DNA from 4 places in the Martelella sp. FLE1502 genome. Region 4 is predicted to be linked to each of the others. Evidence: predicted binding sites of a transcription regulator. Region 4 holds the regulator's gene; each other region holds the start of a gene.

Region 1 (5,928 bases), on a different contig from region 4:
GTCGGCGCTGTGGTCGGCGCTTTCATCATGGGCATCATGAACAACGGCATGTCGATCATGGGCATCGGCATCGATTACCAGCAGGTGATCAAGGGCCTGGTGCTGCTCGCCGCCGTCGTCTTCGACGTCTACAACAAGAACAAGGCCTGAATTCTCCGAGGAAGGCAGGGCGATCTCGCCCTGCCGCTCCGGCCGCGAAGCCTGGACTCGACACGAAAAACCCCGGCACATCGGGGGATGATGTGCCGGGGCACGGGGCGCACCCCCTTTTTTCCAGACTGCCGGACGAGCCGGCACCTTGGCGCGTCTGGATAGGGCATTAACGCGTCATCTCGCAAAATGGATCAAAAGAAAAGTAAAAAATTTAACAATTGGGGTCCAGCGCCCCAATATTCGGGTTCTTGTGACCATGCCGAACGGCAGCGCCCGACAAGCGCAGCCTCCTTTGAAATAGGGCGCTGGCGTCGGGCGTCTACCTGAAAGACGAATGCGGATTTGCGTTTCCGCCGTCCGGCAAGGTCAAAAAACCTCGCGCGGCTGGATCATCGGCCGGTTGGTCTGAACCGCCCGATGATCTCCGGGAAATGGATGGCGTAAAGCCAGGGACCGATGATTTCAGGCCCGTGCGTCGACCGCGGCCTTTTCCGGGATCGACGGCTGGGCGCCGGGCTTCAGGCAGGCGAGCGCGCCCGCGACAGCGGCGCGGTGCGCGGCCTCCGCGAATGGCAGCCCCTGATCGAGCCCGCTTGCGAAATAGCCGCAGAAGGTGTCGCCGGCACCGACGGTATCGACCGGGTCGATCTTCAGCGCGTCGATGCGGTGGAAGTCGCCCTCATGCATGGCAACCACGCCCTCGGCCCCGAGCGTGATCACGATGGTCTGGCCGGTTTCGTCATGGCGGGTTTTCAGCATCGCGATCCGCCCCTCGCTGCCGAGCTCTTCAGCCCCGACGAGCCGCTCGAACTCGGTCTCATTGGCAATCACGATATCGGCGAGCGCGCCGAGCTCGGCCGCTTCCGGCGTCAGCGGCGCGGTGTTGAGGATCGTACGGATGCCTTTCTCGCGGGCACCCTTTAGCGCAACGCGGATGGCATTGGCCGGAATTTCGAGCTGCAGCACCAATATGTCGTCTGCCGCCATTCCCGCCACGACAGCCTCGGCATCTGCCTCGGTGACCTCGCCATTGGCCGCGGCATTGATGACGATGACGTTTTCGCCGTCGCCGCCGACAAGGATCATCGCCGTGCCGGTGGGGCCATCGGTGGTTTTCACGGCTGAAAGGTCGACGCCGGCCTCGGCAAGAAGGGCGGTTGCGGCGGATGCGAACTCGTCATTGCCGACGGCGCCTGCCATGGCCACGGCGGAGCCCGCGCGGCGCGCGGCAAGCGCCTGGTTTGCGCCCTTGCCGCCTTGAGCCGTGGCAAAGGAGGTTCCCGCCACGGTTTCGCCCGGCTTCGGCAGGCGCGGCGTGGTGGCGATGAGATCCATATTGATGGAACCGAAAACCGTGATCATGGCAGTACTCCCGTCAGCCTCGCCTGGTCTACGCGAAGCCTTCCGCCGGAAGGCGAGGCCGTCTTTCACGCCTCGCCGGTCCGGCACACTCAAACATCGCATCCAGTCGGCCTATTGCGAAACCGGCCGCCGGTGCTCTCTCTTGCGCTTTTATTGCGCGCAAGCCGCGATGGCAATCAGTCCTCATCGACGACGCGCAGTTTCATGCGACCGAGCCCCTGCTGTTCCTCATCAGGCGTGGAAGACAGTTCAGCATCCTTTCGGCCGGTCTCGAATTCCAGCGTCGCGATCCGTTCGCCGCGCCGGGCGATCTTGCCCGTGGATATCCGGATCGTCTCGACATCCTGACGGGCCTGGTTGAAATGGCTTTCCAGTTTTGCCACGCGCTCGTTGAGGCGGGTGAGGTCTGCCAACAGATTGGCGACCTCGCCCTGTATCAGATGCGCCTGTTCGCGCATGCGCTGGTCCTTCATCACCGCCTGCACGACCTGGATCGACAACAGCAGCAGCGTCGGCGAGACGATCACCACGCGCATGGCATGGGCGCGCTGCACCACCGCCTCATAGTGCTCGTGAATATCGGCGAAAATCGATTCGGAAGGCACGAACAGAAAGGCCGTGTCCTGGGTTTCGCCGGGCAACAGATATTTGCCGGCGATATCGCGGAGATGGGTATCAAGATCACGCCGGAAACGCTGGCTCGCGGCGCGCGCCGCCTCGTCGCTGTCCGCCGCGCGCATGGCGTTCCATGATTCCAGCGGAAACTTGGCGTCGATGATCAGGGGCGGCGCGCCGTTCGGCATGTCCACCACGCAGTCGGGCCGGGTCCCGTTCGACAGCGTCGCCTGGAACCGGAAGCTGCCGGCGGGCAGGGCATCAGCGATAATCGCCTCCATCCGCCCCTGGCCGAAAGCGCCGCGGGTCTGCTTGTTCGACAGAATCGCCTGCAGGCCCACCACATCCTTGGCCAGCGACTGGATATTGTTCTGCGCCGCATCGATGACGGCAAGCCGCTCCTGCAGGCGTCTGAGGTTTTCGTGGGTGGTCTGGTGCTGCTGGTGCAGCGTGGTGCCGATCCTTTGCGAAAGACCGTCGAGGCGAGAGCCGAGCGCGGCATTCAGCTCCGACTGGCGGCTGCCGAACAGTTCCGCCATCGTCGCCATGCGGCCCTGCATCTCGCTTTGCGCCTGCACCAGCTGCTGCAGCTCGCGTTCGAGGCCCTTGTCCTGCCGCGCCCCGCCGCGCCGGGCCAGGAGAATGACGAGGGCGGCTATCAGAATGCACAACGCGCCGGCCATGGCGAGCGTCGCCGTGTCCATTGCTGCCAGTCGGGCCATCACTGCATCCATAACGTTACCTCTCTTATCTCAAACCTAGCGCAGATTTCTCTTGAAATAAAGATCAAAACGTGAACAAAATGATTAGCAGGCAACAAAGAGGACGGGAGGGTTGAGGTAGACCGTATGAAAATATTTCCCCCGGCGCGAACATGCGCTATGGGGTGGGCATGACCACGATGCCATTGATTATTTTGCCGGACCCTCTGCTGCGTACGGTCTCGAAACCGGTCGAGCGCATAGACGACGACCTGAAGAAATTTGCCGACGATATGCTGGAGACCATGTATGAGGCTCCGGGCATAGGCCTTGCCGCGATCCAGGTCGGCGTGCCCCGGCGCATGCTGGTGCTCGATGTCGCCAACAGGGACGAGGGCGAAAAGCAGCCCATGGTGGTGATCAACCCCACCGTGCTGCACACCTCGGACGAGCGCTCGGTCTATGAGGAGGGCTGCCTGTCGATACCGGAGTTTTATGCCGAGGTGGAACGTCCGGCGAGCGTGCGGGTGCGCTATACAGACCTTGCCGGCAAGGAACAGGAAATCGAGGCCGACGGCCTGCTCGCCACCTGCCTGCAGCATGAGATCGACCATCTCGACGGCGCGCTGTTCATCGATTATCTGTCGCGCCTGAAGCGCGATCGGGTGATCAAGAAGTTCACCAAGGCGGCCAAGCACAAGCTTTAGGACATGCTTCATCGAGGCGGCATGCCTGCAAGACGCTCGAAACGGCATGGTGAGAGCGGGTCCGCGCTTCCGTTGATTGGCGAACCCTGAAGGCCTGCTTGCGACATCGAAGCGCGTCGTTTCGGCCCGCTGGGAGGCCGTTGCGGTTCGGTGTATTTCCGGGTGCGGGAGATTTGTCTTTGGCAACGCGGCGGCCGCGTTCTATCTATCCGGTTGCTGCGGTTTCGCGGTTGCCGCATTGCGTGGGCCGGAAGGAGCGATCATGACCCTCAGAATCATTTTCATGGGCACGCCGGAATTCTCCGTTCCCACCCTTCGGGCGCTGAAGGAGGCGGGCCACGATATTGCGTGCGTCTATACCCAGCCGCCGCGGGCAGCAGGCCGACGCGGGCTTACGGAAGTCAAATCGCCGGTGCATCAGGCGGCCGAACTGCTTGGCCTGCCGGTACGCACGCCGGAAAATTTCCGTGAATCCGAAGATCGCGCCGCCTTCGCCGCGCTCGATGCCGATGTCGCGGTGGTGGTCGCCTATGGTCTGCTGCTGCCTGAGGCTATTCTGAACGGAACGCGGCTTGGCGCCTATAACGGCCATGCTTCGCTCCTGCCCCGCTGGCGGGGCGCGGCACCCATCCAGCGCGCGATCATGGCCGGCGACAGCGAGACCGGCATGATGATCATGAAGATGGAAAAGGGGCTCGATACCGGGCCGGTGGCGCTGACCAAGCGGGTCGCGATCGGTCCGGACATGACGGCAGGCGTGCTGCACGACCGGCTGATGCATGACGGCGCGCGGTTGATGGCGGAGGCGATGGTAAAGCTCGAGGCGGGCGATCTGCCGCTGACGCCGCAGGCCGAAGATGGCGTGACCTATGCGAAGAAGATCGACAAGGGCGAAACCCGGATCGATTTCGGCCGGCCGGCCGCCGAGGTGCACAATCATATCCGGGGGCTCGCGCCGTTTCCGGGCGCCTGGATGGAGGTGCCGGCGGGCAAGCGGCTGGAGCGGGTCAAGGTGCATGAAAGCGCGCTCAGCGAAGGCGAGGGGGCGCCCGGCACGGTGCTTGCGGGTCCAGACCTCACGATCGCCTGCGGAAACGGCGCGGTGCGGCTCCTCCGGCTGCAGAAGGCCGGCGGAAAGCCGCTATCGGCAGAGGATTTCCTGCGCGGCACGCCGCTTCTCCCGGCAACGGTGCTTGCCTGATGCCGCGTTACCGCCTGAAGGTCGAATATGACGGCACGGCCTTTGTCGGCTGGCAGCGCCAGGCCGAGGGGCGCTCGGTGCAGAGCGCGTTGGAGGAGGCGGTGGCTGGGTTCTCCGGCGAGACCGTTTCCATCCGCGGGGCGGGGCGCACGGATTCAGGCGTTCATGCCCGCGGCCAGGTGGTGCATGTCGATCTCGCGAAGCCCTGGAGCCCGTTCACGATTCTGAATGCGGTCAATGCGCATCTCAGGCTTGCCGGCGATGGTATTTCGGTGGTCGATGTGGTCGAGGCCGAGCCGGATTTCGATGCCCGGTTTTCCGCACTTCGGCGGCATTACCTCTATCGCATCATCAACCGCCGCGCCCATCCGGCGCTGGAGTGGAAGCGCGGCTGGTGGGTGCCGAAGCCGCTCGATCATGCGGCGATGCATGCGGCGGCCCAGGTGCTTGTCGGCAGGCATGATTTCACGACCTTCCGCTCGGTGCAGTGCCAGGCGAAATCGCCGGTGCGCACGCTCGACCGGCTCGATGTCACGCGCGACGGCGATATCATCGAAATCCGCGCCACCGCCCAAAGTTTCCTGCATAACCAGATCCGCTCCTTTGCCGGAACGCTGAAACTTGCCGGCGAGGGCAAGATGTCGGCGGAAGACGTGCGCCAGGCGCTGGAGGCGCGCGACCGCAAGGCCTGCGGCCCGGTGGCCCCGCCGGAAGGGCTTTATTTCATGCAGGTGGACTATCCCGGCGATTGAACGACATCCGGCCGGGGCTTGCGTCGTTCGGTCTTCCAATATATCTATATTTCCAGCTTTATGGATATGTTTGAGGTTGCAATGTCCGTCACCATCTACCACAATCCCGCCTGCGGAACGTCGCGCAACGTTCTGGCGATGATCCGGCAATCCGGCGAGGAGCCGGAGGTCATCGAATATCTGAAGACCCCGCCGACGCGCGAAAAGCTTCAGGAATTGATCGCGGCGATGGGAATTCCGGTGCGCGATCTGCTCCGCCGTAAGGGCACGCCCTATGAAGACCTCGGCCTCGATGATCCGGCGCTTTCCGATGCCGAACTGCTCGACGCCATGATGGCGCATCCGATCCTGATCAACCGCCCGATCGTGGTGACCGAAAAAGGCGCAAAACTGTGCCGTCCGTCGGAGACCGTGCTCGAAATCCTGCCGAACCCGGC
Region 2 (5,928 bases), on a different contig from region 4:
TGTTCCGGCGTGGTGATATCCGCCGTCGCACGCACGCCGAGGGCCTGGGTGGTGCTGGTGAGCGAGCCGGCCGGCACGTCCCACGACATGTCGGAAAGCGCATTGGCGAGATCGGCAACCGTCAGACCGCGACTGGCGAGTGCGGCCTGATTGATGTCGATGCGGAAGATCTTTTCCCGGTCACCATAGACCGCGACATCGGCCACGCCTTGCACGGCGGCAAGCCTGTCCTCGATATTGTCTTCGACATATTTGGTCAGGTCATCGATATCGAGCGTCGAGGAGGTGACCGCCAGCCGCAAGATCGGCTGCGCGTCCGAATCCGCCTTGACGATGCGCGGCTCGTCGGCGTCATCAGGCAACTGCCCCTCGACCCGGCCGACCGCGTCGCGCACATCCATAGAGGCGACGTTGATATCGGTATCCTTGCTGAATTCCAGCGTCACGCGGCTCGACCCGGTCTGCGACTGCGACGACATCGACTTCAGCCCGGAAACGCGCGCCACCGCGCCTTCGATGACATCGGTCACCTCGCGGTCAACGGTTTCCGGCGAGGCGCCGGTGAAGGTGGTGCGCACGGTGATCACCGGCTGGTCGACATCCGGCAGTTCGCGCACCTCGACGCCGAAATAGGCGGCAAGGCCGGCGACCACGATCAGCGCGTTGAACACCAGCGCCATGATCGGCCGCCGCACGAAAATCGCGGTGAAGCCATGCTCGGTCGCGTGCTCGACAGCGCTCTCCTCGATCTCGTCGCGCTTGTCGGCGGGCGGGGTCTCCTCGCTCATGACGACGCCTCCGCGTTCGCCTGACGCACAGCGCCGCCCTCGCGCAGGCGCTGGATACCCTCGATGATCACGGGATCGCCCTCTTCCAGCGCGGCATCGACCAGCACCAGATCGGGGTCGCGCTGGATCACCCGGACGCGGACCTTGTGCGACGCGCCATCGACGATGTGCCAGACATAGGCGCCGCCGGAATCCCACTGGATCGCAAGCGGATCGACGCCGGGATATTCATCGCCCGGAAACCGCATGGTGACATCGAAGGACATGCCGGCCCTGAGCGCATCATTGTCGTTGTCGAGGCGCGCGCGCACGGTGAAGGTGCGGCTTGCCGCGTCGATCCGGTTGTCGACCGCCTCGACCACGCCGTCAAAGCGCTTCTGGGGGGCGGCGACCAGACTGGCCTCGACCGGCGCGCCGGGCGTAACGGCGGTGGCGAAGCGCTCCGGCACATCGAAATCGACGAGGATCGCCGAGCGATCATCAATGGTGACGATCTCCGAAGAGGTGGTGACATAATCGCCGACATTGACGCCGACGATGCCGGCGACGCCCGAAATCGGCGCGACGATCTGCCGGCGGGCGAGATTGAGTTCCGCCGTCTCGAGATCGAGTTGCGCGGATTTTTCGGCGATCTCGGCGTTGTAGACTTCGAGATTGGAGATCGAGGAGCTGATCTTGCGGTTGATCTCGGCCTGCCGGGCGGCGCTTTCGAGCGCGACCTCGGCCAGATTGCGCGCCAGAACCTGCTCGCGATCATCGAGCTGAACGATGACGTCGCCCTTCTCCACCCTGTCGCCGGAGGATATGCTGATCTCCGTGATCGTGCCGGCCTGTTCCGGCAGCAGGGTCACCGACTGGATCGCGGCACCACTGCCGATCGCCATCAGTTCGTCGTTGACCGTGCCCATCCTCACCGGCGCGGTAACGACCTGAACGGCGCCGCCGAAACCGCCCCCCCGTCCGCCGGACGGGGCGCTGGCCGTCTCGTTATTGCCGGCAATGCCCATCGAGGCCAAGAGTTCGCGGCCATCCGGCGCGAAATAGAGCCAGGCCGCGGCCCCGACTGCCAGAACGCCGAGACTGACGGCAAGCTGTTGATAAAGACGCATTCATGACCTCGGACTGGCAACTTGGGCGGGATTACTGAAATCGAAGTATCGTCATCGTTCCCGCCTCCGCAAGTCGCCAGATCAAACCTCACCAAATTGTAATGTTACCTCCGTCTGGCGGCGCATAATCGGTGGCCGGTATTGCCGGGGATGTGCTTTTTTTGTTCTCATTTCCCGCGCCGCCTTCACCTTTGCCATGCAAGCCACTAGATTGACCTCATGAATCAAGGTGACGACAATATTCCGTTTTTCGACGAAGACGACGCGCCGCAGCCCGCAGCGCCCGCCCGCTCCGGCCTTGCCGCACGAGCGATGGCCGCGCGCCGCGCGCCGGATGCGCCCGATTATCTCTCCGGCCTCAACCCCGAGCAGCGCGATGCCGTGGAGACCACGGAGGGGCCGCTTCTGGTGCTTGCCGGGGCCGGTACCGGCAAGACCCGGGTGCTGACCACCCGCATCGCCCATATCCTCGCCTCGGGCAGAGCCTATCCCAGCCAGATCCTCGCCGTCACCTTCACCAACAAGGCCGCGCGCGAGATGAAGGAACGGATCGGCGCGCTGGTGGGCGGCGCGGTCGAGGGCATGCCCTGGCTCGGCACGTTTCACTCGATCGGCGTCAAGCTTCTGCGCCGCCATGCCGAGCTTGCCGGGCTGCGCTCCGACTTCACCATTCTCGATACAGACGACGTGCTCAGGCTGCTCAAACAGTTGATCCAGGCCGAGGGGCTGGACGACAAGCGCTGGCCGGCCCGCCAGTTCGCCGGCATGATCGACAACTGGAAGAACAAGGGGCTGACGCCGAAGACAATTGCCGAAGGCGACGCCCGCGCCTTTGCAAACGGTCGCGGCCGCGAACTCTATCAGGCCTATCAGGACCGACTGAAGACGCTCAACGCCTGCGATTTCGGCGATCTTCTGCTGCACCCGATCGAGCTGTTCCGCCAGCACCCGGATATCCTCAAGGAATACCACAGGCGTTTCCGCTACATTCTGGTGGACGAGTATCAGGACACCAACACGGCGCAATATATGTGGCTGCGGCTGCTCGCCCAGCGCCCGGCCGGCGACGAAGGCCCGATCAACATCTGCTGCGTGGGCGATGACGACCAGTCGATCTATGGCTGGCGCGGGGCGGAGGTCGACAATATCCTGCGTTTCGAGAAGGATTTCCGCGGCGCCAAAGTGATCCGGCTGGAGCGCAATTACCGCTCCACCGCGCATATTCTCGGTGCCGCCGGCAATCTGATCGCCCACAACGAAGGTCGTCTCGGCAAGACGCTGTTCACCGAGCGCACTGATCCCGACGACAGCAAGGTGCAGGTCCATGCCGCCTGGGATTCCGAGGAGGAAGCCCGCGCCGTCGGCGAGGAGATCGAGCAGTACCAGAAAAAGGGCGAAGCGCTGAACGACATGGCGATCCTGGTGCGCGCCTCTTTCCAGATGCGCGAATTCGAGGACCGGTTTGTCACGCTGGGGCTCAACTACCGCGTCATCGGCGGCCCGCGCTTCTATGAGCGCCTCGAAATCCGCGACGCCATGGCGTTTTTCCGCCTCACCTGCCAGCCGGCGGACGATCTGGCGCTGGAGCGGATCATCAACACGCCGAAGCGCGGTCTCGGCGATGCCAGCGTCCGCAAGGTCCACGACTATGCCCGCGCCCGCAACATTCCGATGCTGGCGGCCGCGCGCGAGCTGATCGACACCGACGAGCTGAAGCCGAAACCGCGCAAGGCGCTGTTCGACGTCGTCACCCAGTTCGACCGCTGGCAGGACCTGTTGGAAACCACGCCCCATACCGAGCTTGCCGAGCAGATCCTCGAAGAGAGCGGCTATACCGAGATGTGGCAGAACGACCGGTCGGCGGAAGCGCCGGGCCGGCTCGAAAACCTCAAGGAGCTGATCCGCTCCATGGAAGGCTTCGAGAGCATGCGCGGCTTCCTCGAGCATGTCTCGCTGGTGATGGATGCCGACAACAACGAGGACCTCGACGCCGTCTCGATCATGACGCTGCATTCGGCCAAGGGTCTGGAGTTCAAGACCGTGTTCCTGCCGGGCTGGGAAGAAGGCCTGTTTCCGCACCAGCGCGCGCTCGACGAGAGCGGCCGGGCGGGGCTGGAGGAAGAGCGACGGCTGGCCTATGTCGGCATCACCCGCGCCAAGCGGCACTGCCATATCTGGTTCGTGTCCAACCGCCGCATTCACGGGCTGTGGCAGTCCACCATGCCGTCGCGGTTTCTTGATGAGCTGCCTGAGGCCCATGTCGAGGTCGGCGAGACCGAGGTGTCCTATGGCGGCTACGGCCAGTCGCGCTTCGACCGGGCCGAGCCGTTTTCCAACACCTATGCCACGCCCGGCTGGAAACGCGCGCAGGGCAACCGTTCCGACGCCACCCGCGACAATTGGGGCACCCGCTCCGGCCACGCGGTGGAGCGGATCGGCTACGGCGAAAGCGGCCCGCGCGGACGCACCATCGAGGGCGAACTGGTGGCGCGCTCGACCGGCGAGGAGGCTTCCGTCTACGCCATCGGCGACCGCGTCTTCCACATGAAGTTCGGCAATGGCAACATCACGTCGATCGAAGGCAACAAGCTGACCATCGATTTCGACAAGGCCGGACGCAAGCGCGTGCTGGACGGGTTCGTGAAGCCGGTCTGATCGTTCAAAGGAGTGCGATGCGCTCAGTGCAGCCGGGAGCCGTTCGGGACGGGCTTGTCGACGGCCGCAAGCACGACCGCGCCGTCCTCATCGGCAAAGCCCAGCGTCAGCACTTCCGAGCGCACCGGGCCGATCTGGCGCGGCGGGAAGTTGACCACCGCCATGACCTGACGGCCCACCAGTGTTTCCAGCGTATAATGCACGGTGATCTGGGCCGAGGACTTCTTGACGCCGATATCCGGCCCGAAATCGATCTTCAGCTTGTAGGCAGGCTTGCGCGCCTCGGGAAAGGCTTCGGCCTCAACGATTGTGCCGATGCGGATGTCGACCTTCAGGAAATCATCGAATGTAATCTCGTCGCCCATTTCCGCGCCCTCCGATCAGCCGGCCAGTTCCTGCGAGCGCTTGCGCGCGGCTTCCAGCGCGCGGTCGAACACCGGCTGCAAACCGTCTTCGGCCATGAGCTGCTCCAGCGCCGCCGCCGTGGTGCCGCCCGGCGAGGTGACGTTCTTGCGCAGCGTGCCCGCATCGTCGTCAGAGGCGTCCATCAGCGCGCCCGCACCGGTCACCGTGCCGCGGGCAAGCCGCATGGCGAGATCGGGATCGAGCCCCAGCTTGCGCCCCGCTTCGGCCATGCATTCGACAAGGTAGAAGGCATAGGCCGGACCGCTGCCGGACAACGCGGTAACGGCGTCGATATCGGCTTCCTTCTCCACCCACTCGACCTTGCCCACTGCCGAGAGCAGCGTGTCGGCAACGGCCCTGCCCGCCGCGTCGACCTTGTCATTGCCGAATGCGCCGATCATGCCGCGGCCGATCATCGCCGGCGTGTTGGGAATGGTGCGCACGATCGGCAGCGCGCCGAGGCGCTCCTCGAAATAGCCGAGCGTCTTGCCGGCGGCGACCGAGATCACCAGCGTGTCCTCATCGATCATGGGCTTGACCGTATCGAGCACCGCATACATCACCTGCGGCTTGACCGCGAGCACGAGGATTTTCGCCTTGACCGCATCGGAAGCCGCGACCGCGTGGCGGATGCCGCTTCTGTCGAGCAGGCTCTTGATGTTGTTGGAGGGGTTCGGATCGATGACCGTGATCGCCTCGCGCCTCAACCCGCCGGCGACCCAGCCGGACAGCATCGCACCGCCCATATTGCCGGCCCCGACCAGCGCCACGCCATCGATTTCCGCCAGTTCCGTCATATCAGGCCTCTCCGACCGTCTCGAACAGCACCGCCTTCATGGCGTCATCGGCGGACATGCCGGACCAGACGACGAACTGGAAGGCCTGGAAGTAATTCTCGCAGGCGTCGAGCCCGCTGGAAAGCGTGCCCTCGACCTGCTGGTTCGTGGGCTCGGCGCCGCCGGCCAGAAGCA
Region 3 (5,928 bases), on a different contig from region 4:
GTAATACACGCTCATTTTTGGTTTCCTTACCCTGCGAAAATTGTAAGGAGTATCCTATCAGGAAAGGATCACTGCGACAATTCCTTCAGGCCGAGCCGGATCAGGGTCGCGCTGGCTGCATCCTCTCCAGCCTGTTTCAACGCGGCGGAGATCGCGCCTGCGGCCTGGTCTCGGGAATAGCCGAGATTGGTGAGCGCGGAAATCGCATCGGACACGGCGGCGGGCGCGGCGCCTTCGCCGACTTCCTTGCGGAAGGAGATGGCCTCGCTGTCGCCGAGCGAAAGCCCGGCGGGCACCTTGTTCTTGAGTTCGGTGACAATGCGGGTGGCGACCTTCGGCCCGACGCCCGGCGCGCGCGATACCGCGGTCTTGTCGCCGAGCGCGATCGCATTGGCGATCTCGCCCGCCGACAGCGTCGAGAGGATCGCCAGCGCCACCCGCGCGCCGACGCCCTGGACGCTCTGCAGCAGGTTGAACCAGCCGCGCTCTTCCGCGCTCATGAAGCCGTAGAGGCGCAGTTGATCCTCGCGAACGAAGGTCTCGATAAACAGCACCACCGCCTCACCAGGCGACCCGATGCGCGACAGCGTGCGCGCCGAGCAGTAGGCGACGTAGCAGACGCCATGAACGTCAACCACGACATGATCGTCGCCGATCTCGTCAATCACGCCCTTGAGCTTGCCGATCATGCAGTTCTTTCCTTTTGACGTGCCGCCTTCACGCGTATGCCTCTTGTTCTCGCAGCGTGTGCTGCTTGCCGTTCACCTGCCGCATAGCCCCAAACCTTCTCGCCCCGGAGGGGAGAGATGTCGCGAAAGCGACAGTGAGGGGGGAGTCTATCCTCACGCGCGCCCTCACGAGACGAGATGCCGCGCCACCCTCACTGCCCCTGTCGGGGCATCTCTCCCGCCAGCGGGAGAGAGTATTGGGAGCAAGCGTCACTTTTCATAACCAATCATTCATTCCGTGCCTGCCGAACCTATCGACAGACCGGCAGGCATTACCCCGCCGCCATCGCCGCCTTCATCATCTTGTTGCCGCCGCGATTGTGGCTGTGGCAGATGGCGATCGCGAGCGCGTCCGCCGCGTCGCTGCCCTTGAACTGCACGCGCGGCATCAGGACTTTCAGCATCATGTGGATCTGCTGCTTGTCGCCATGGCCGACGCCGATCACCGCCTTCTTCACCGCGTTGGGCGCGTATTCGGCGACCGGAAGGCCTGCGAGCGAGGGCACCAGCAGGGCGATGCCGCGCGCCTGGCCGAGCTTCAGCGTCGCCACCGCATCCTTGTTGACGAAGGTCTGCTCCACCGCCGCCTCGTCCGGGCGAAAGCCGTGCACCACCTCCGAAAGCCCGTCATGAAGCTGGCGCAGGCGCGAGGGTAGATCGAGATCACCGTCGGAGGTGACCGTGCCGGAATCGATGAATTTGAGCGAATTCCCCAACGTCTCGATAACGCCCCAGCCGGTGCGCCTCAGCCCCGGATCGATGCCTATGATGCGAATCGTCTTTTCCATGAATTCACCCTATCGTTCTTGCCCCAAGGCTTCCAGATAAAAGTGAACAAAACAAAAACATGCGGAGCGCCGGCCGGGCGTTCCACATGTATCGTGTCAGGGCGTTGGTATGTGGTCAGGCAGCGATGGCGTCGAGCCGTTTCAGATGTTCCTCGCCGAGCGTCAGTTCGGCGGCGGCGATATTATCGCGCAGATGCGCGCGCGACGATGTGCCGGGAATGACGAGGATATTCGGGCTGCGTTGCAGCAGCCAGGCAAGCGAGACCTTCTGGATTGAGGCATCAAGTTCGCTTGCGACCTGATCCAGAATATCGGCCTGATAGGGCAGGAAGCCGCCAAGCGGGAAGTACGGCACATAGGCGATGCCCTGTTCGGCTAGGCTGTCGATCAGCGCATCGTCGTCGCGGTGGATCAGATTGTAATGGTTCTGCACGCAGACGATCGGGGCGATGTCCTGGGCAATCTTCACCTGAGGCGCGGTCACGGTCGATATGCCGATATGCTCTATAAGGCCTTCCTCCTGCATCTTTCGCATCGCCTCCATCGGCGCGGCGATCTCGCTATCCTCGCTGAAACCGGTGGCGCTGCCCATGCGCAGGTTGACGATCGCGATCCTGTCGAGCTTCAGCCGCTCGAGATTGTCCTCGACCGATTTGCGCAGGAAATCCGGCTCGTGGTTCATGTTCCAGCCGCCCTCATCGTCGCGCCAGCCGCCGATCTTGGTGACGAGCGTGAGGTTGTCGGGGTAGGGATGAAGCGTTTCGGCGATCAGCCGGTTGGTCACGTAGGGACCGTAGAAGTCGGATGTGTCGATGTGGTCGATGCCGAGCGCGAGCGCCTCGCGCAGCACCGCGCGGCATTCGTCCGGGTCCTTCGGCTCGCCGAAGACATGGGGGCCGGCAAGCTGCATGGCGCCGAAGCCCATGCGGTTGACAGAAATATCGGTTCCGGGAAAAGTGAAGCGGCCGGCGGCCGAGGCGGGGCTGATATCCATGTTCGTCATGAGATTGATCCTTCTTTTGGGAGCGATGGCGAGGATATAGGAGGAAAGGGCTCGGTTGATAATCCGGACAATTTCGAATACCGTGATCGTTATGCCGAACAATGCTTTGCTGCCGCCCTTCGATGACCTGATGACCTTCCTCGTGATCACGAGAGCGGGCGGTTTTCGGGCGGCCGCCAGAAAGCTCGGGGTTTCACCCTCTACCGTGAGCGAAACCATGTCGCGGCTCGAAGCGGAGCTCGGCGTCCCGCTTCTCATCCGCACCACGCGCAGCGTCCACCTGACCGAGGCGGGCCGCGAACTGGCTGATCGTCTGGAACCGGTGCTCGCGGAGGCCCGCTCGGCAATCGCCGATGCGACCAGCAGCGAGGGCGCGGTGCGCGGGCGGCTCAAGATCCAGGTGCCGGGCGCCGTGATGGAGGATATCCTTCCGCCGATCCTCGACGGTTTCGCGAGGGCCCATCCGGAGGTGCGGGTGGAAATCCTCGTCGATGACCGTTTCACCGACATGATCGCCACCGGCTGTGACGCCGGCATCCGCTATGGCGAACACCTGGCGCAGGATATGATCGCGACGCCGATCGGTCCGGCGCGACAGCGCTTCGCAATCGCGGCTGCACCGGAGTACCTCGCGCGTCGCGGCACTCCCATCCATCCGCGTGACGTGCTGGATCATGACTGCATCCGGTTGCGGTTTGCGTCAGGCGCACTGACGGAGTGGGAGTTCGAGAAGGAGGGCGAAATCCTGCGGCTCGACCCGTCGGCCCGGCTGATCATCGCCACCGCCGGTTGGCGCGCCGCCGTCAAGCTGGCGATTGCAGGCCACGGGCTTATCGGCAGCTTTCGCAACTGGCTGGAGCCGCATTTTACAACCGGCGAACTGGTGCCCGTCCTGGAGGATTGGTGCCCTGATTTCGAAGGACCTTTCCTCTATTATTCCAGCCGCCTGACCCCGCGCCCGCTGCGCGCCTTCATTGATTTCGCGGCGGCGCATAGGCGAATGGCCAGGGAGATATGGTAGCGGGCTCTTTCTTCGGCCATCGCGACCGCCAGACTTTGCAAATCGGCCGGCCAGTTCCTAATTATGTGTCAAAGACACACATTCCGGGACAGGATTTTACATGACCAATTTCTCCATTCTCGACCTTTGTCCGGTTGTCGAAGGCGGCACCATTTCCGAGGCGTTGGATGCCACGCGGCAGATGGCGAAGAAGGCCGAAGAGGCGGGCTATACCCGCTTCTGGCTCGCCGAGCATCACGGCATGACGGGCATCGCCAGCGCCGCGACCTCGCTGGTGATCTCGGAGGCCGCGCGGGCGACCAGCACCATCCGCGTCGGCTCCGGCGGCATCATGCTGCCCAATCATTCGCCTTTGGTGATCGCCGAGCAATTCGGCACGCTGGAGGCGCTCTATCCGGGCCGCATCGATCTCGGCCTCGGCCGGGCGCCGGGTACGGACATGAACACGGCGCGGGCGCTGCGCCGCAATATCGATGCCGGGGCCCAGACCTTCCCGAACGATATCGTGGAATTGCAGCAGCTGATGGATGATCCGGTCGAGGGCCAGCGGCTGCTTGCCAATCCCGGCGCAGGGGCCAAAGTGCCGCTCTATATTCTCGGCTCCTCCACCTACAGCGCGCATCTGGCTGCCATGCTGGGGCTGCCTTATGCCTTCGCTTCGCATTTCGCGCCCGACATGCTGTTCGAGGCGCTTCACATCTACCGCACCAATTTCAAGCCCTCGGCCCAGCTGGACAAGCCCTATGTGATCGTCGGCGTCATGGGCGCGATGGCGGATACCGATCAAGAGGCAGATTATCTGTTCACCTCCGCCCTGCAGAGCTTCGTGGCGCTGCGCCGCAATGCGCGCGGCAAGACGCCCCGCCCGGTCGACAGCATGGACGGGCTCTGGACCGAGATGGAGAAGATGTCGATCGAACACACCTTCCAGTTCGCCGTCGTCGGCGGTCCGGAAAAGGCGAGAGCCAAGATGGAGGGCTTCGTCGCCGACACCAAGGCCGACGAGGTGATCATCTCCGTGCCCGTGCATTCGGTGGAAGCGCGGCTGAAGGCCGTCGGCATGTTCGGCGCGCTGCGCGATGAGCTTAAAGAGGCGGCGTAATCCCGCCTATTTCGGGAACACGAAACTGACCACGGCCCGGAGCCCCCAGCCTTCCGGGCCGTTGTCCGGCGCGGTCGCCCAGTAGCGGGCGCCAAGCGTCAGGCTGATCGGCTGTTTGCCGGCCATCACCAGCTTGCCGACCGTGAAGTCGATCGGCACTGTCCAGTCCTCGCCCACCCAGTCATACTGAGCCTCGCTGGTGAGCGAGAAGGTCCATGCCGATCTGGTGTTGTAGGAGATAAAGGGCTGGGTCATCGTGGTCGAGATGCGGCTCCTGTCGTCCGCGCCGGCATAGGACCAGACGTGGTTGGCGAGGAGGCCGGTCGTCCACGGTCCGTGCTCAAGCGCAAAGACGCCGGTCGGCCCCGCGCCCCATTTCTCGGTCCCGAGCAGATCATCAGTCGCCGTTGGCAGCAGGAAAACCGGCCCCGCGCCCCAGATCAGCCCATCGACGCCGCTGTCGACCGGCGAGACGAACAGCGACAGCAACGTATCGCCAAGCCCGAACTGATCGCCGGAGGGGCCGGCGATATCGCTCTGCTGCTCGATCGGGACGATGGTGCGGGTGATCAGGTTCCAGTCCGCGTTCAGACTGAAGGGGATGATCGGCTGAACATTGAGCTGCAACTGGTCGCCCTTGTCGGGGCCATAGCCGCGGTCATAATTGAACTGAAACGGCAACACCGTCAGCGGCGCGACCGGATTGGAAAGCTGCTTGGCCAGATCGGCCTGGGAATCGTCCGCCAGCGCACGGCCAGCCATCAACGCAAAGGCCATTGCGCATATTGCCGCGATGAAACGCATCTTCCCCTCCACCACAACCTCAACGTAAAAGTCAGTTCAATCCTATTCTCTCAAGGTTGCAAGCGTCGCCAACCCATGGAGCTATCGACTTTGCACGTTTTCCGCGTATGAGTGCAAATTTGCAACGATTCCCGCAGCCTATGCCACCGGCAACAAAAAAGCCGCCGATCACCTCGATCGGCGGCGCAGGCTCTGGCGAGCTATCCTTTTTACGGACGTCATCCTCGGCCTTGTGCCGAGGATCTAAGCACGGTCCCATTCGAGCGGCGTCGGCGTTTCATAGGGGGAGAACCGGCATTCTATCCGAGACGCCTGTCGAGTAGACACGTGCTTAGATGCTCGGGACAGGCCCGAGCATGACGGCGGAGCTTGGGGGTAGGCATTGCCAGAAGTCTGAAACCGCCGATCGAGGTGACCGCGGCTTCGAATTCAACGGAAGCAGATGTTCAAGCCGAAAGCTTGGCCATCACCTCGTCGTCGAC
Region 4 (5,928 bases):
GATTCTGGTCGTGACGCCCGCCGAAGTGGTGGGGCCGGGCATGCAGATGTCCTTTGCCGCCACGCTGGCGCTGATCGCGGGCTATGGCGCATGGCAGCGCCGGCCCGCTCAAGGATTTCGCCAAAGCCGCGGGCCGCTCCGCTGGCTCTGGATCGCAGCCTCCGGTATCGTGCTCACCGCGCTGATCGGCGGCTTGTCGACGACGCCGTTCGCCATCCATCATTTTTCCCGTATCGCGGGCTACGGGCTGCTTGGCAATCTGCTCGCCATGCCGGTGGTCACCTTCGTTGTCATGCCGGCCGGGCTTTTATCGCTCATCGCCATGCCGCTCAATCTTCACGCGCCGTTTCTGATCGTCATGGGCTGGGGGCTTGATTGGGTGATGCAGGCGGCGACTTGGGTCGATAGCCTTGGCGGCGCGTTTACCACAGGCCGCGCGCCGGAGGGGGTTCTGCTGCTGTTTCTCGCCGGCTTCCTGCCGCTCGTGTTGTTGCGCACGCGTCTGCGTCTCCTCGGTGTGATCCCGATAGCGGTTTCCTTCGCGCTGATCTCATGGCCGCGCGAGCCTCCGCCGCCGCAAATCCTGGTGGCTGGCGATGGCGATCTCGTGGCGATCGTCACCGGTAATGTCGCGGCTCTCACCACGAAGCGGCCGCCATCCTTCGTGTTCGAGCAATGGGAAACGGCACTCACACTCGCGGAGACGCTGCCGCCTGTGGAGGAAAGCGCGCTGGTGCTGAATGAGGAAGATCGTTTCGCGCGGCTCGAAGCAACGGATATGGCGAGCGCCGCGCGGGCGCTCAGCGAAACGATCACCGAATCCGCCCGGACGCCCGGCACCTTCCGCTGCAAGAAGGATGCATGGTGCTATGCGACCTTGATGGGCCTCAGAATCATGACGGTCGACCGGCCGGCTTTTGCCGGCCTTGCCTGCGACAATGCCGATATCGTCGTCAGCCGTTACCGCCCCGGATTCCAGACCTGCCGTTCCGGCGCATACCTCGTCACGCCAGCAATGCGCCGCCAGCACGGCGCCTTTCAATTCACGCTCCCGCCGGCGGCTGGTCGAAATATGGACGACGGCGACATACGGCGCTCGGTCGCGGAGCCGGGCAGGGGCAGCGAACCCGATCAGCAGGCAGGCAACGCCAATCCGTTGCCGGGAGGCATCGCGGATGCGAAAGCGCAACCGCCCCCGCCAGTGCTCGTAAAACCATCCTGCGGCCCGATGACGATCTCAGTCAGCACATCGGTCAGAGCACTGACCCGCCCGTGGAACAGGCACCGGCTTTATGACTGGCGCTCCGGCGAATATCTGCCGGTGATCGCGGTTCCGCAGACGCTCACCTTCAGTGGTAACGGCGGATCAGGCCGACCAGCTTGCCCTGCACCTTGACCTGGTTTGCCGAAAAGATACGGGTCTCGTAGGCCGGATTGGCCGCTTCCAGCGCGATCGAGGCGCCCTTGCGGCGGAACCGCTTCAGGGTCGCTTCCTCGTCATTGACGAGCGCCACGACGATATCGCCGGGCGAGGCGGTGGCGATATTGCGGATGATCACCGTGTCGCCGTCGAAAATTCCGGCCTCGATCATCGAATCGCCCTGCACCTCCAGCGCATAATGTTCGCCCGCGCCCAGCATTTCAGCCGGCACGGTGATCTGATGGGTGTTTTCCTGGATTGCGGAGATCGGCACACCGGCGGCGATCCGGCCCATGACTGGAATGCCCGCCGAGCCGCCGTCATTGGCGCTGGCCGGCGCCTTCGGCTCTTCCTGTTTCTTGCCGAGCGAGCCCTCGATCACGCTTGGCGAGAAACCCCGGCGCGGCTGCTGGCCGATCGCGCTGTCCGGCATGCGCAGGATTTCGAGCGCCCGGGCGCGGTTGGGAAGCCGGCGGATGAAGCCGCGTTCCTCCAGCGCGGTGATCAGCCGGTGTATGCCGGATTTCGACGCGAGGTCCAGCGCCTCCTTCATTTCATCGAAGGACGGCGGAATGCCGGTCTCTTTCATCCGTTCATGAATGAAATACAGCAATTCCTGTTGTTTGCGTGTCAGCATTTCCTGCCCCTGGCCCTTCGAAACAAATCCAGAACGAATATACATGTTCTCACTGTGTTCCGCAAGCCCGGGGAAGTCCCGGCAATCAAGGGGTTTCGCGCCGCCGGTGCGGGGCGGGACACGAATCGACAAACCGCGAGGTCGGTTTCACTCTTCCCAGCGTTTCTTCCTTCTGGGCGCCAGCGGCTTCAGCGGGTGGAGCGCATAGGATGTCGGTTTTCCCAGTGCGGTGGCGACCACGCGATAGGCGCGGCGGTAGTTGAACAGACCGCCGATGAAGAACAGGACGCTGCCGACCAGATATTGCCACGCCAGGAAACCGTCCAGCAGGGTTTCGTCGCGCTCGCTGGCAAGCGTCCAGAGATAGGGGATGGAGGCGACGGCAAAGAGCGCCGAGCCGACCACGAAGGTCAGGGCCGTCAGGTTCATCATCTGCAGGGTGACGAGATCGTCGGCCTGGACGATCTGGATGACGTTGATGACCGCGCCGACCACGAACAAGACGCTGCCGATGATGAAACACCACGCGCCGGCCTTGGGAAGGTCGACGGACGACAGAAAGAAAACGCTGCCAACCACGAACAGCGCGGTTCCAAAGACATAGGTCCAGGCCGCCCAGGCTTCCAGCCTGTCCCACAGCGTTTCCGGGTCCTTGCGCTGCCTGGCGTAGACGAAGACCTCGATCAGGTCATGGCCAGTCACGAGCAGATAGATCAGCGAGCCGAAGAAGAATATCCAGGCGCCAAGATCGGCATAGGATGAAAGCGCCGGAAAGAAGCAGATGCTGCCGAAAATGAAGATCAGCCCGCCGGCCTGATAGGCGATCGCGTTGATCGTCTCCCAGCGGAAATTCTTTCGCTTAGCCGGCGTATCGGCAATCACGTCATGAAGACGCGGTCGATTGACGAACATATGCGGCATGCGGTCCCTCGAGATTGATACGCCTGGCGCTTGGCCGCGTTTTAACGAAGCGGGGAAGGAAAATCAAAACCGGCTGAAAAACAAAATGGTGAGAGCGCAGGGGTTCGAACCCTGGACCTACTGATTAAAAGTCAGTTGCTCTACCGGCTGAGCTACGCTCTCCCGAGCCGGATGCCCGGCTGAAAGTGGGCGGAACATAGAAAGGGTCTTTATGAAGGTCAACCCGGAATCTCGCCGCGAAAGCGATAATAGGGCGGTTTTCGGCGCGCGGAAAGGTGATTGGATTTGACCGGTCATCTGGTTTAAGACCCGCGGACGTGTTGCGCGGGCATTTACGCTGTCGCGAGCATGGGTTTCGGGCATTGCCCGCGCCCGCAATTGCAAGGTGTTGGAGCAGGTTTCTTGTCGATCGGCGATATTTCCCTTCTGAGCGCGCTTCTGGCCGGCGCGCTGTCCTTTCTCTCGCCCTGCGTGCTGCCGCTGGTGCCGCCCTATCTCTGCTACATGGCGGGGATATCGGTCGACCAGTTGAAAGGTGGCGGCGAAGCCAAGCCGGCAAGCCAGTGGGCGGTGCTGCTGCCGGCCTTCTTCTTCACGCTTGGCTTCGCGACGATCTTCGTGGCGCTCGGCGCGGGCGCGTCCACCATCGGGCAATTGCTGCGCCAGTATATGGATATTCTGAGCAAGGTCGGCGGCGTGATCATCATCCTGATGGGGCTGCATTTCCTGGACGTGCTTCGGATTCCGATTCTCTCGCGCGAGGCGCGGTTTCACGGCGGCGGCAAGCCGGCAAGCGTCACGGGCGCCTATATCATGGGGCTCGCCTTCGCCTTTGGCTGGACGCCGTGCATCGGGCCGGTTCTGGGCGCAATCCTCGCCGTGGCCGCCACCAAGGCGACGGTTTCGAACGGCGCTATCCTGCTGGCCGTCTATTCGCTGGGCCTTGCCGTGCCATTCTGGATCGCGGCCTATTTCTCCGGCGCCTTCATGCGGTTTCTGACGCGGTTTCGGAAACATCTGGGCGCTGTCGAGAAAATCATGGGCGTGTTGCTGATTCTCACCGGCGTCGCCTTTCTTTTCGGCTTCATTGCCGATATGGCGATCTGGTTTCAGCAGACCTTTCCGGTGCTCTCGCGCATCGGCTAGCTGCCCGCCACCAAGCGACCGGAGCCATGGCCGATATTCTAGCGCTGCTTTTCCCGTTTTTCGGGCTGATCGTCATCGGTTTCGGCGCGGCGAAAATCTTTCGCCATCCCGAAGAAGGCACCGCCTGGCTCAATATCTTCATCATCTATGCCGCCCTTCCGGCGCTGTTCTTCAAGCTGGTCTCGCGCACGCCGTTCGAGCAACTGACGCGGCTCGATTTCGTGTCGATCGATCTTGCGGCGACCTATTCCGTTTTTCTGTTGCTGTTTGCCATCGGCTATCTGTGGAAGAAGAACGGGGTGCGGGAAACGACCATCCAGGCCTTTGCCGGCAGCTATGGCAATATCGGCTATATGGGGCCGGGGCTTGCGCTGCTGGCGCTGGGGGAGGAGGCCGCCGTTCCGGTGGCGCTGATCATCTGCTTTGAAAACGCGCTGCATTTCATCGTTGCGCCGACGGTGATGGCGACGGCCCGCGGCGGCGGAGGGCGTTCGCTGATCCGCCATATCGTGTTGCGCGCTTTGCTTCACCCGTTTCTGGTGGCGACCGCCCTGGGCTTTGCTGTCTCTGCATCCGGGTTCGCCGTGCCGCAGGCCTTCAACCGGCTGGTGGATTACCTTGCCCAGGCGGCAGCGCCCTGCGCGCTGTTTGCCATGGGCGTCACGCTGGCGCTGAGGCCGGTCAGGCGGGTGCCGGCGGAAATCAACTATATCGTGCCGGCAAAACTGATCCTCCACCCGCTGGTGGTCTATCTGTTCATGATGGCCCATGGCGGCTTCGACCCGCTCTGGGTCAAGGCGGCGGTGCTGATGGCCGCGCTTCCGACGGCGACCAACGTCTTCGTCATCGCTCGCCAGTACGGCATCTGGTATGAGCGGGCCTCGGCGACGATCCTGATCTCGACAATCGCTTCGGTGGCGACGCTCGGCGTATTGCTGGCGCTGATCAGCGCCGATGCGATTCCGTTCTAGATTCGGCGTCTAAAGACATCTAAAACAATAACTTATGCCGGTTTCCTGACGTTATCCCGCAAACAGCGCCTTGATGCCGCGCATCGGCTGCACGCCCTCGCGCATGGCGAACTGGCGTAGCGGCGGCACAGCGGAGAGCACGTAGAGCCCGGCCGAGCGTGCAAGCTGCGCCGGCAGGAAATCGGCCAGCAGCGAACGGTTAAGAAGGTCGACGCTTGCCGTCCGGCTCCAGACATCGGACTTGCGCAGGAAATCATAGCGCTCGCCGGTGCGTGACGAGATGGTCGAACCGTCAATGCCGTCCAGCATGCGCGAAAGCCGCATGATGTCGCGCAGGCTGAGGTTCAGCCCCTGCGCGCCGATCGGCGGAAAGGCATGGGCGGCCTCGCCGACAAGCGCCATCCGGCCCTTGCCGAAACGGTTCGAGACCAGCGAGGAGAGCGGCCATTTCTGCACCGGGTCGTCGATCTTCACCGCCCCCAGCAGGAACTGCATGCGCTCCTCGATCGCCGCGGCCATTTCCTCCGGCGGGCGGTCAACCATGGCCTCCGCATCGGCCGACGCCATGACCCAGACGAGACTGGAACGGTTGGCTTCCGGCAGTGGAACCTGGGTGAAGGGACCATTGCGGGTGTGGAACTCGGTCGAGATATCGCCGTGCGGCAGGCCGTGTTCGAAATTCAGAACGACGGCGGACTGCTTGTAGCTCCATTGCCGGGTGCCGATATCGGCGCTTTCGCGCACCTTGGACCTGCGGCCATCGGCGCCGACAACCAGCTCGGAGTTGAGGCTTTCGCTGGAGGCGAGCGTTATCGCGACGGCGTCCTTGCCGA

The links. The regulator LexA, encoded in region 4, represses DNA repair genes until DNA is damaged. The targets are predictions, from matches to a motif close to TGTTCNNNNTGTGTTCNG.
Region 1: a site for LexA is predicted at 2,913-2,930, ahead of V6767_RS19590 (DNA recombination protein RmuC). Genes of this name have one in related genera too.
Region 2: a site for LexA is predicted at 2,049-2,066, ahead of V6767_RS20465 (ATP-dependent helicase). Genes of this name have one in related genera too.
Region 3: a site for LexA is predicted at 1,559-1,576, ahead of ruvC (crossover junction endodeoxyribonuclease RuvC). Genes of this name have one in related genera too.

What each region holds. Positions count from the first base shown of each region.
Region 1 covers NZ_JBAKFQ010000030.1:29,389-35,316, reverse strand. Annotated here, with positions in the region: gene mmsB (multiple monosaccharide ABC transporter permease) at 1-150, shown strand, start outside; gene V6767_RS19595 (ribokinase) at 616-1,515, opposite strand; gene V6767_RS19590 (DNA recombination protein RmuC) at 1,692-2,864, opposite strand; gene def (peptide deformylase) at 3,023-3,538, shown strand; gene fmt (methionyl-tRNA formyltransferase) at 3,801-4,739, shown strand; gene truA (tRNA pseudouridine(38-40) synthase TruA) at 4,739-5,491, shown strand; gene arsC (arsenate reductase (glutaredoxin)) at 5,573-5,928, shown strand, end outside.
Region 2 covers NZ_JBAKFQ010000033.1:1,629-7,556, reverse strand. Annotated here, with positions in the region: gene V6767_RS20475 (efflux RND transporter permease subunit) at 1-788, opposite strand, end outside; gene V6767_RS20470 (efflux RND transporter periplasmic adaptor subunit) at 785-1,897, opposite strand; gene V6767_RS20465 (ATP-dependent helicase) at 2,117-4,552, shown strand; gene V6767_RS20460 (tRNA-binding protein) at 4,576-4,917, opposite strand; gene proC (pyrroline-5-carboxylate reductase) at 4,933-5,754, opposite strand; gene V6767_RS20450 (YbjN domain-containing protein) at 5,756-5,928, opposite strand, start outside.
Region 3 covers NZ_JBAKFQ010000034.1:2,802-8,729, reverse strand. Annotated here, with positions in the region: gene V6767_RS20705 (AbrB/MazE/SpoVT family DNA-binding domain-containing protein) at 1-15, opposite strand, end outside; gene ruvA (Holliday junction branch migration protein RuvA) at 69-689, opposite strand; gene ruvC (crossover junction endodeoxyribonuclease RuvC) at 1,001-1,516, opposite strand; gene V6767_RS20690 (oxidoreductase) at 1,632-2,519, opposite strand; gene V6767_RS20685 (LysR substrate-binding domain-containing protein) at 2,611-3,540, shown strand; gene V6767_RS20680 (LLM class flavin-dependent oxidoreductase) at 3,641-4,642, shown strand; gene V6767_RS20675 (transporter) at 4,649-5,446, opposite strand; gene V6767_RS20670 (YebC/PmpR family DNA-binding transcriptional regulator) at 5,893-5,928, opposite strand, start outside.
Region 4 covers NZ_JBAKFQ010000014.1:85,204-91,131, forward strand. Annotated here, with positions in the region: gene V6767_RS13540 (ComEC/Rec2 family competence protein) at 1-1,396, shown strand, start outside; gene lexA (transcriptional repressor LexA) at 1,350-2,057, opposite strand; gene V6767_RS13550 (YrhK family protein) at 2,205-2,978, opposite strand; tRNA gene V6767_RS13555 (tRNA-Lys) at 3,065-3,140, opposite strand; gene V6767_RS13560 (cytochrome c biogenesis CcdA family protein) at 3,381-4,124, shown strand; gene V6767_RS13565 (AEC family transporter) at 4,151-5,095, shown strand; gene V6767_RS13570 (UbiH/UbiF family hydroxylase) at 5,147-5,928, opposite strand, start outside.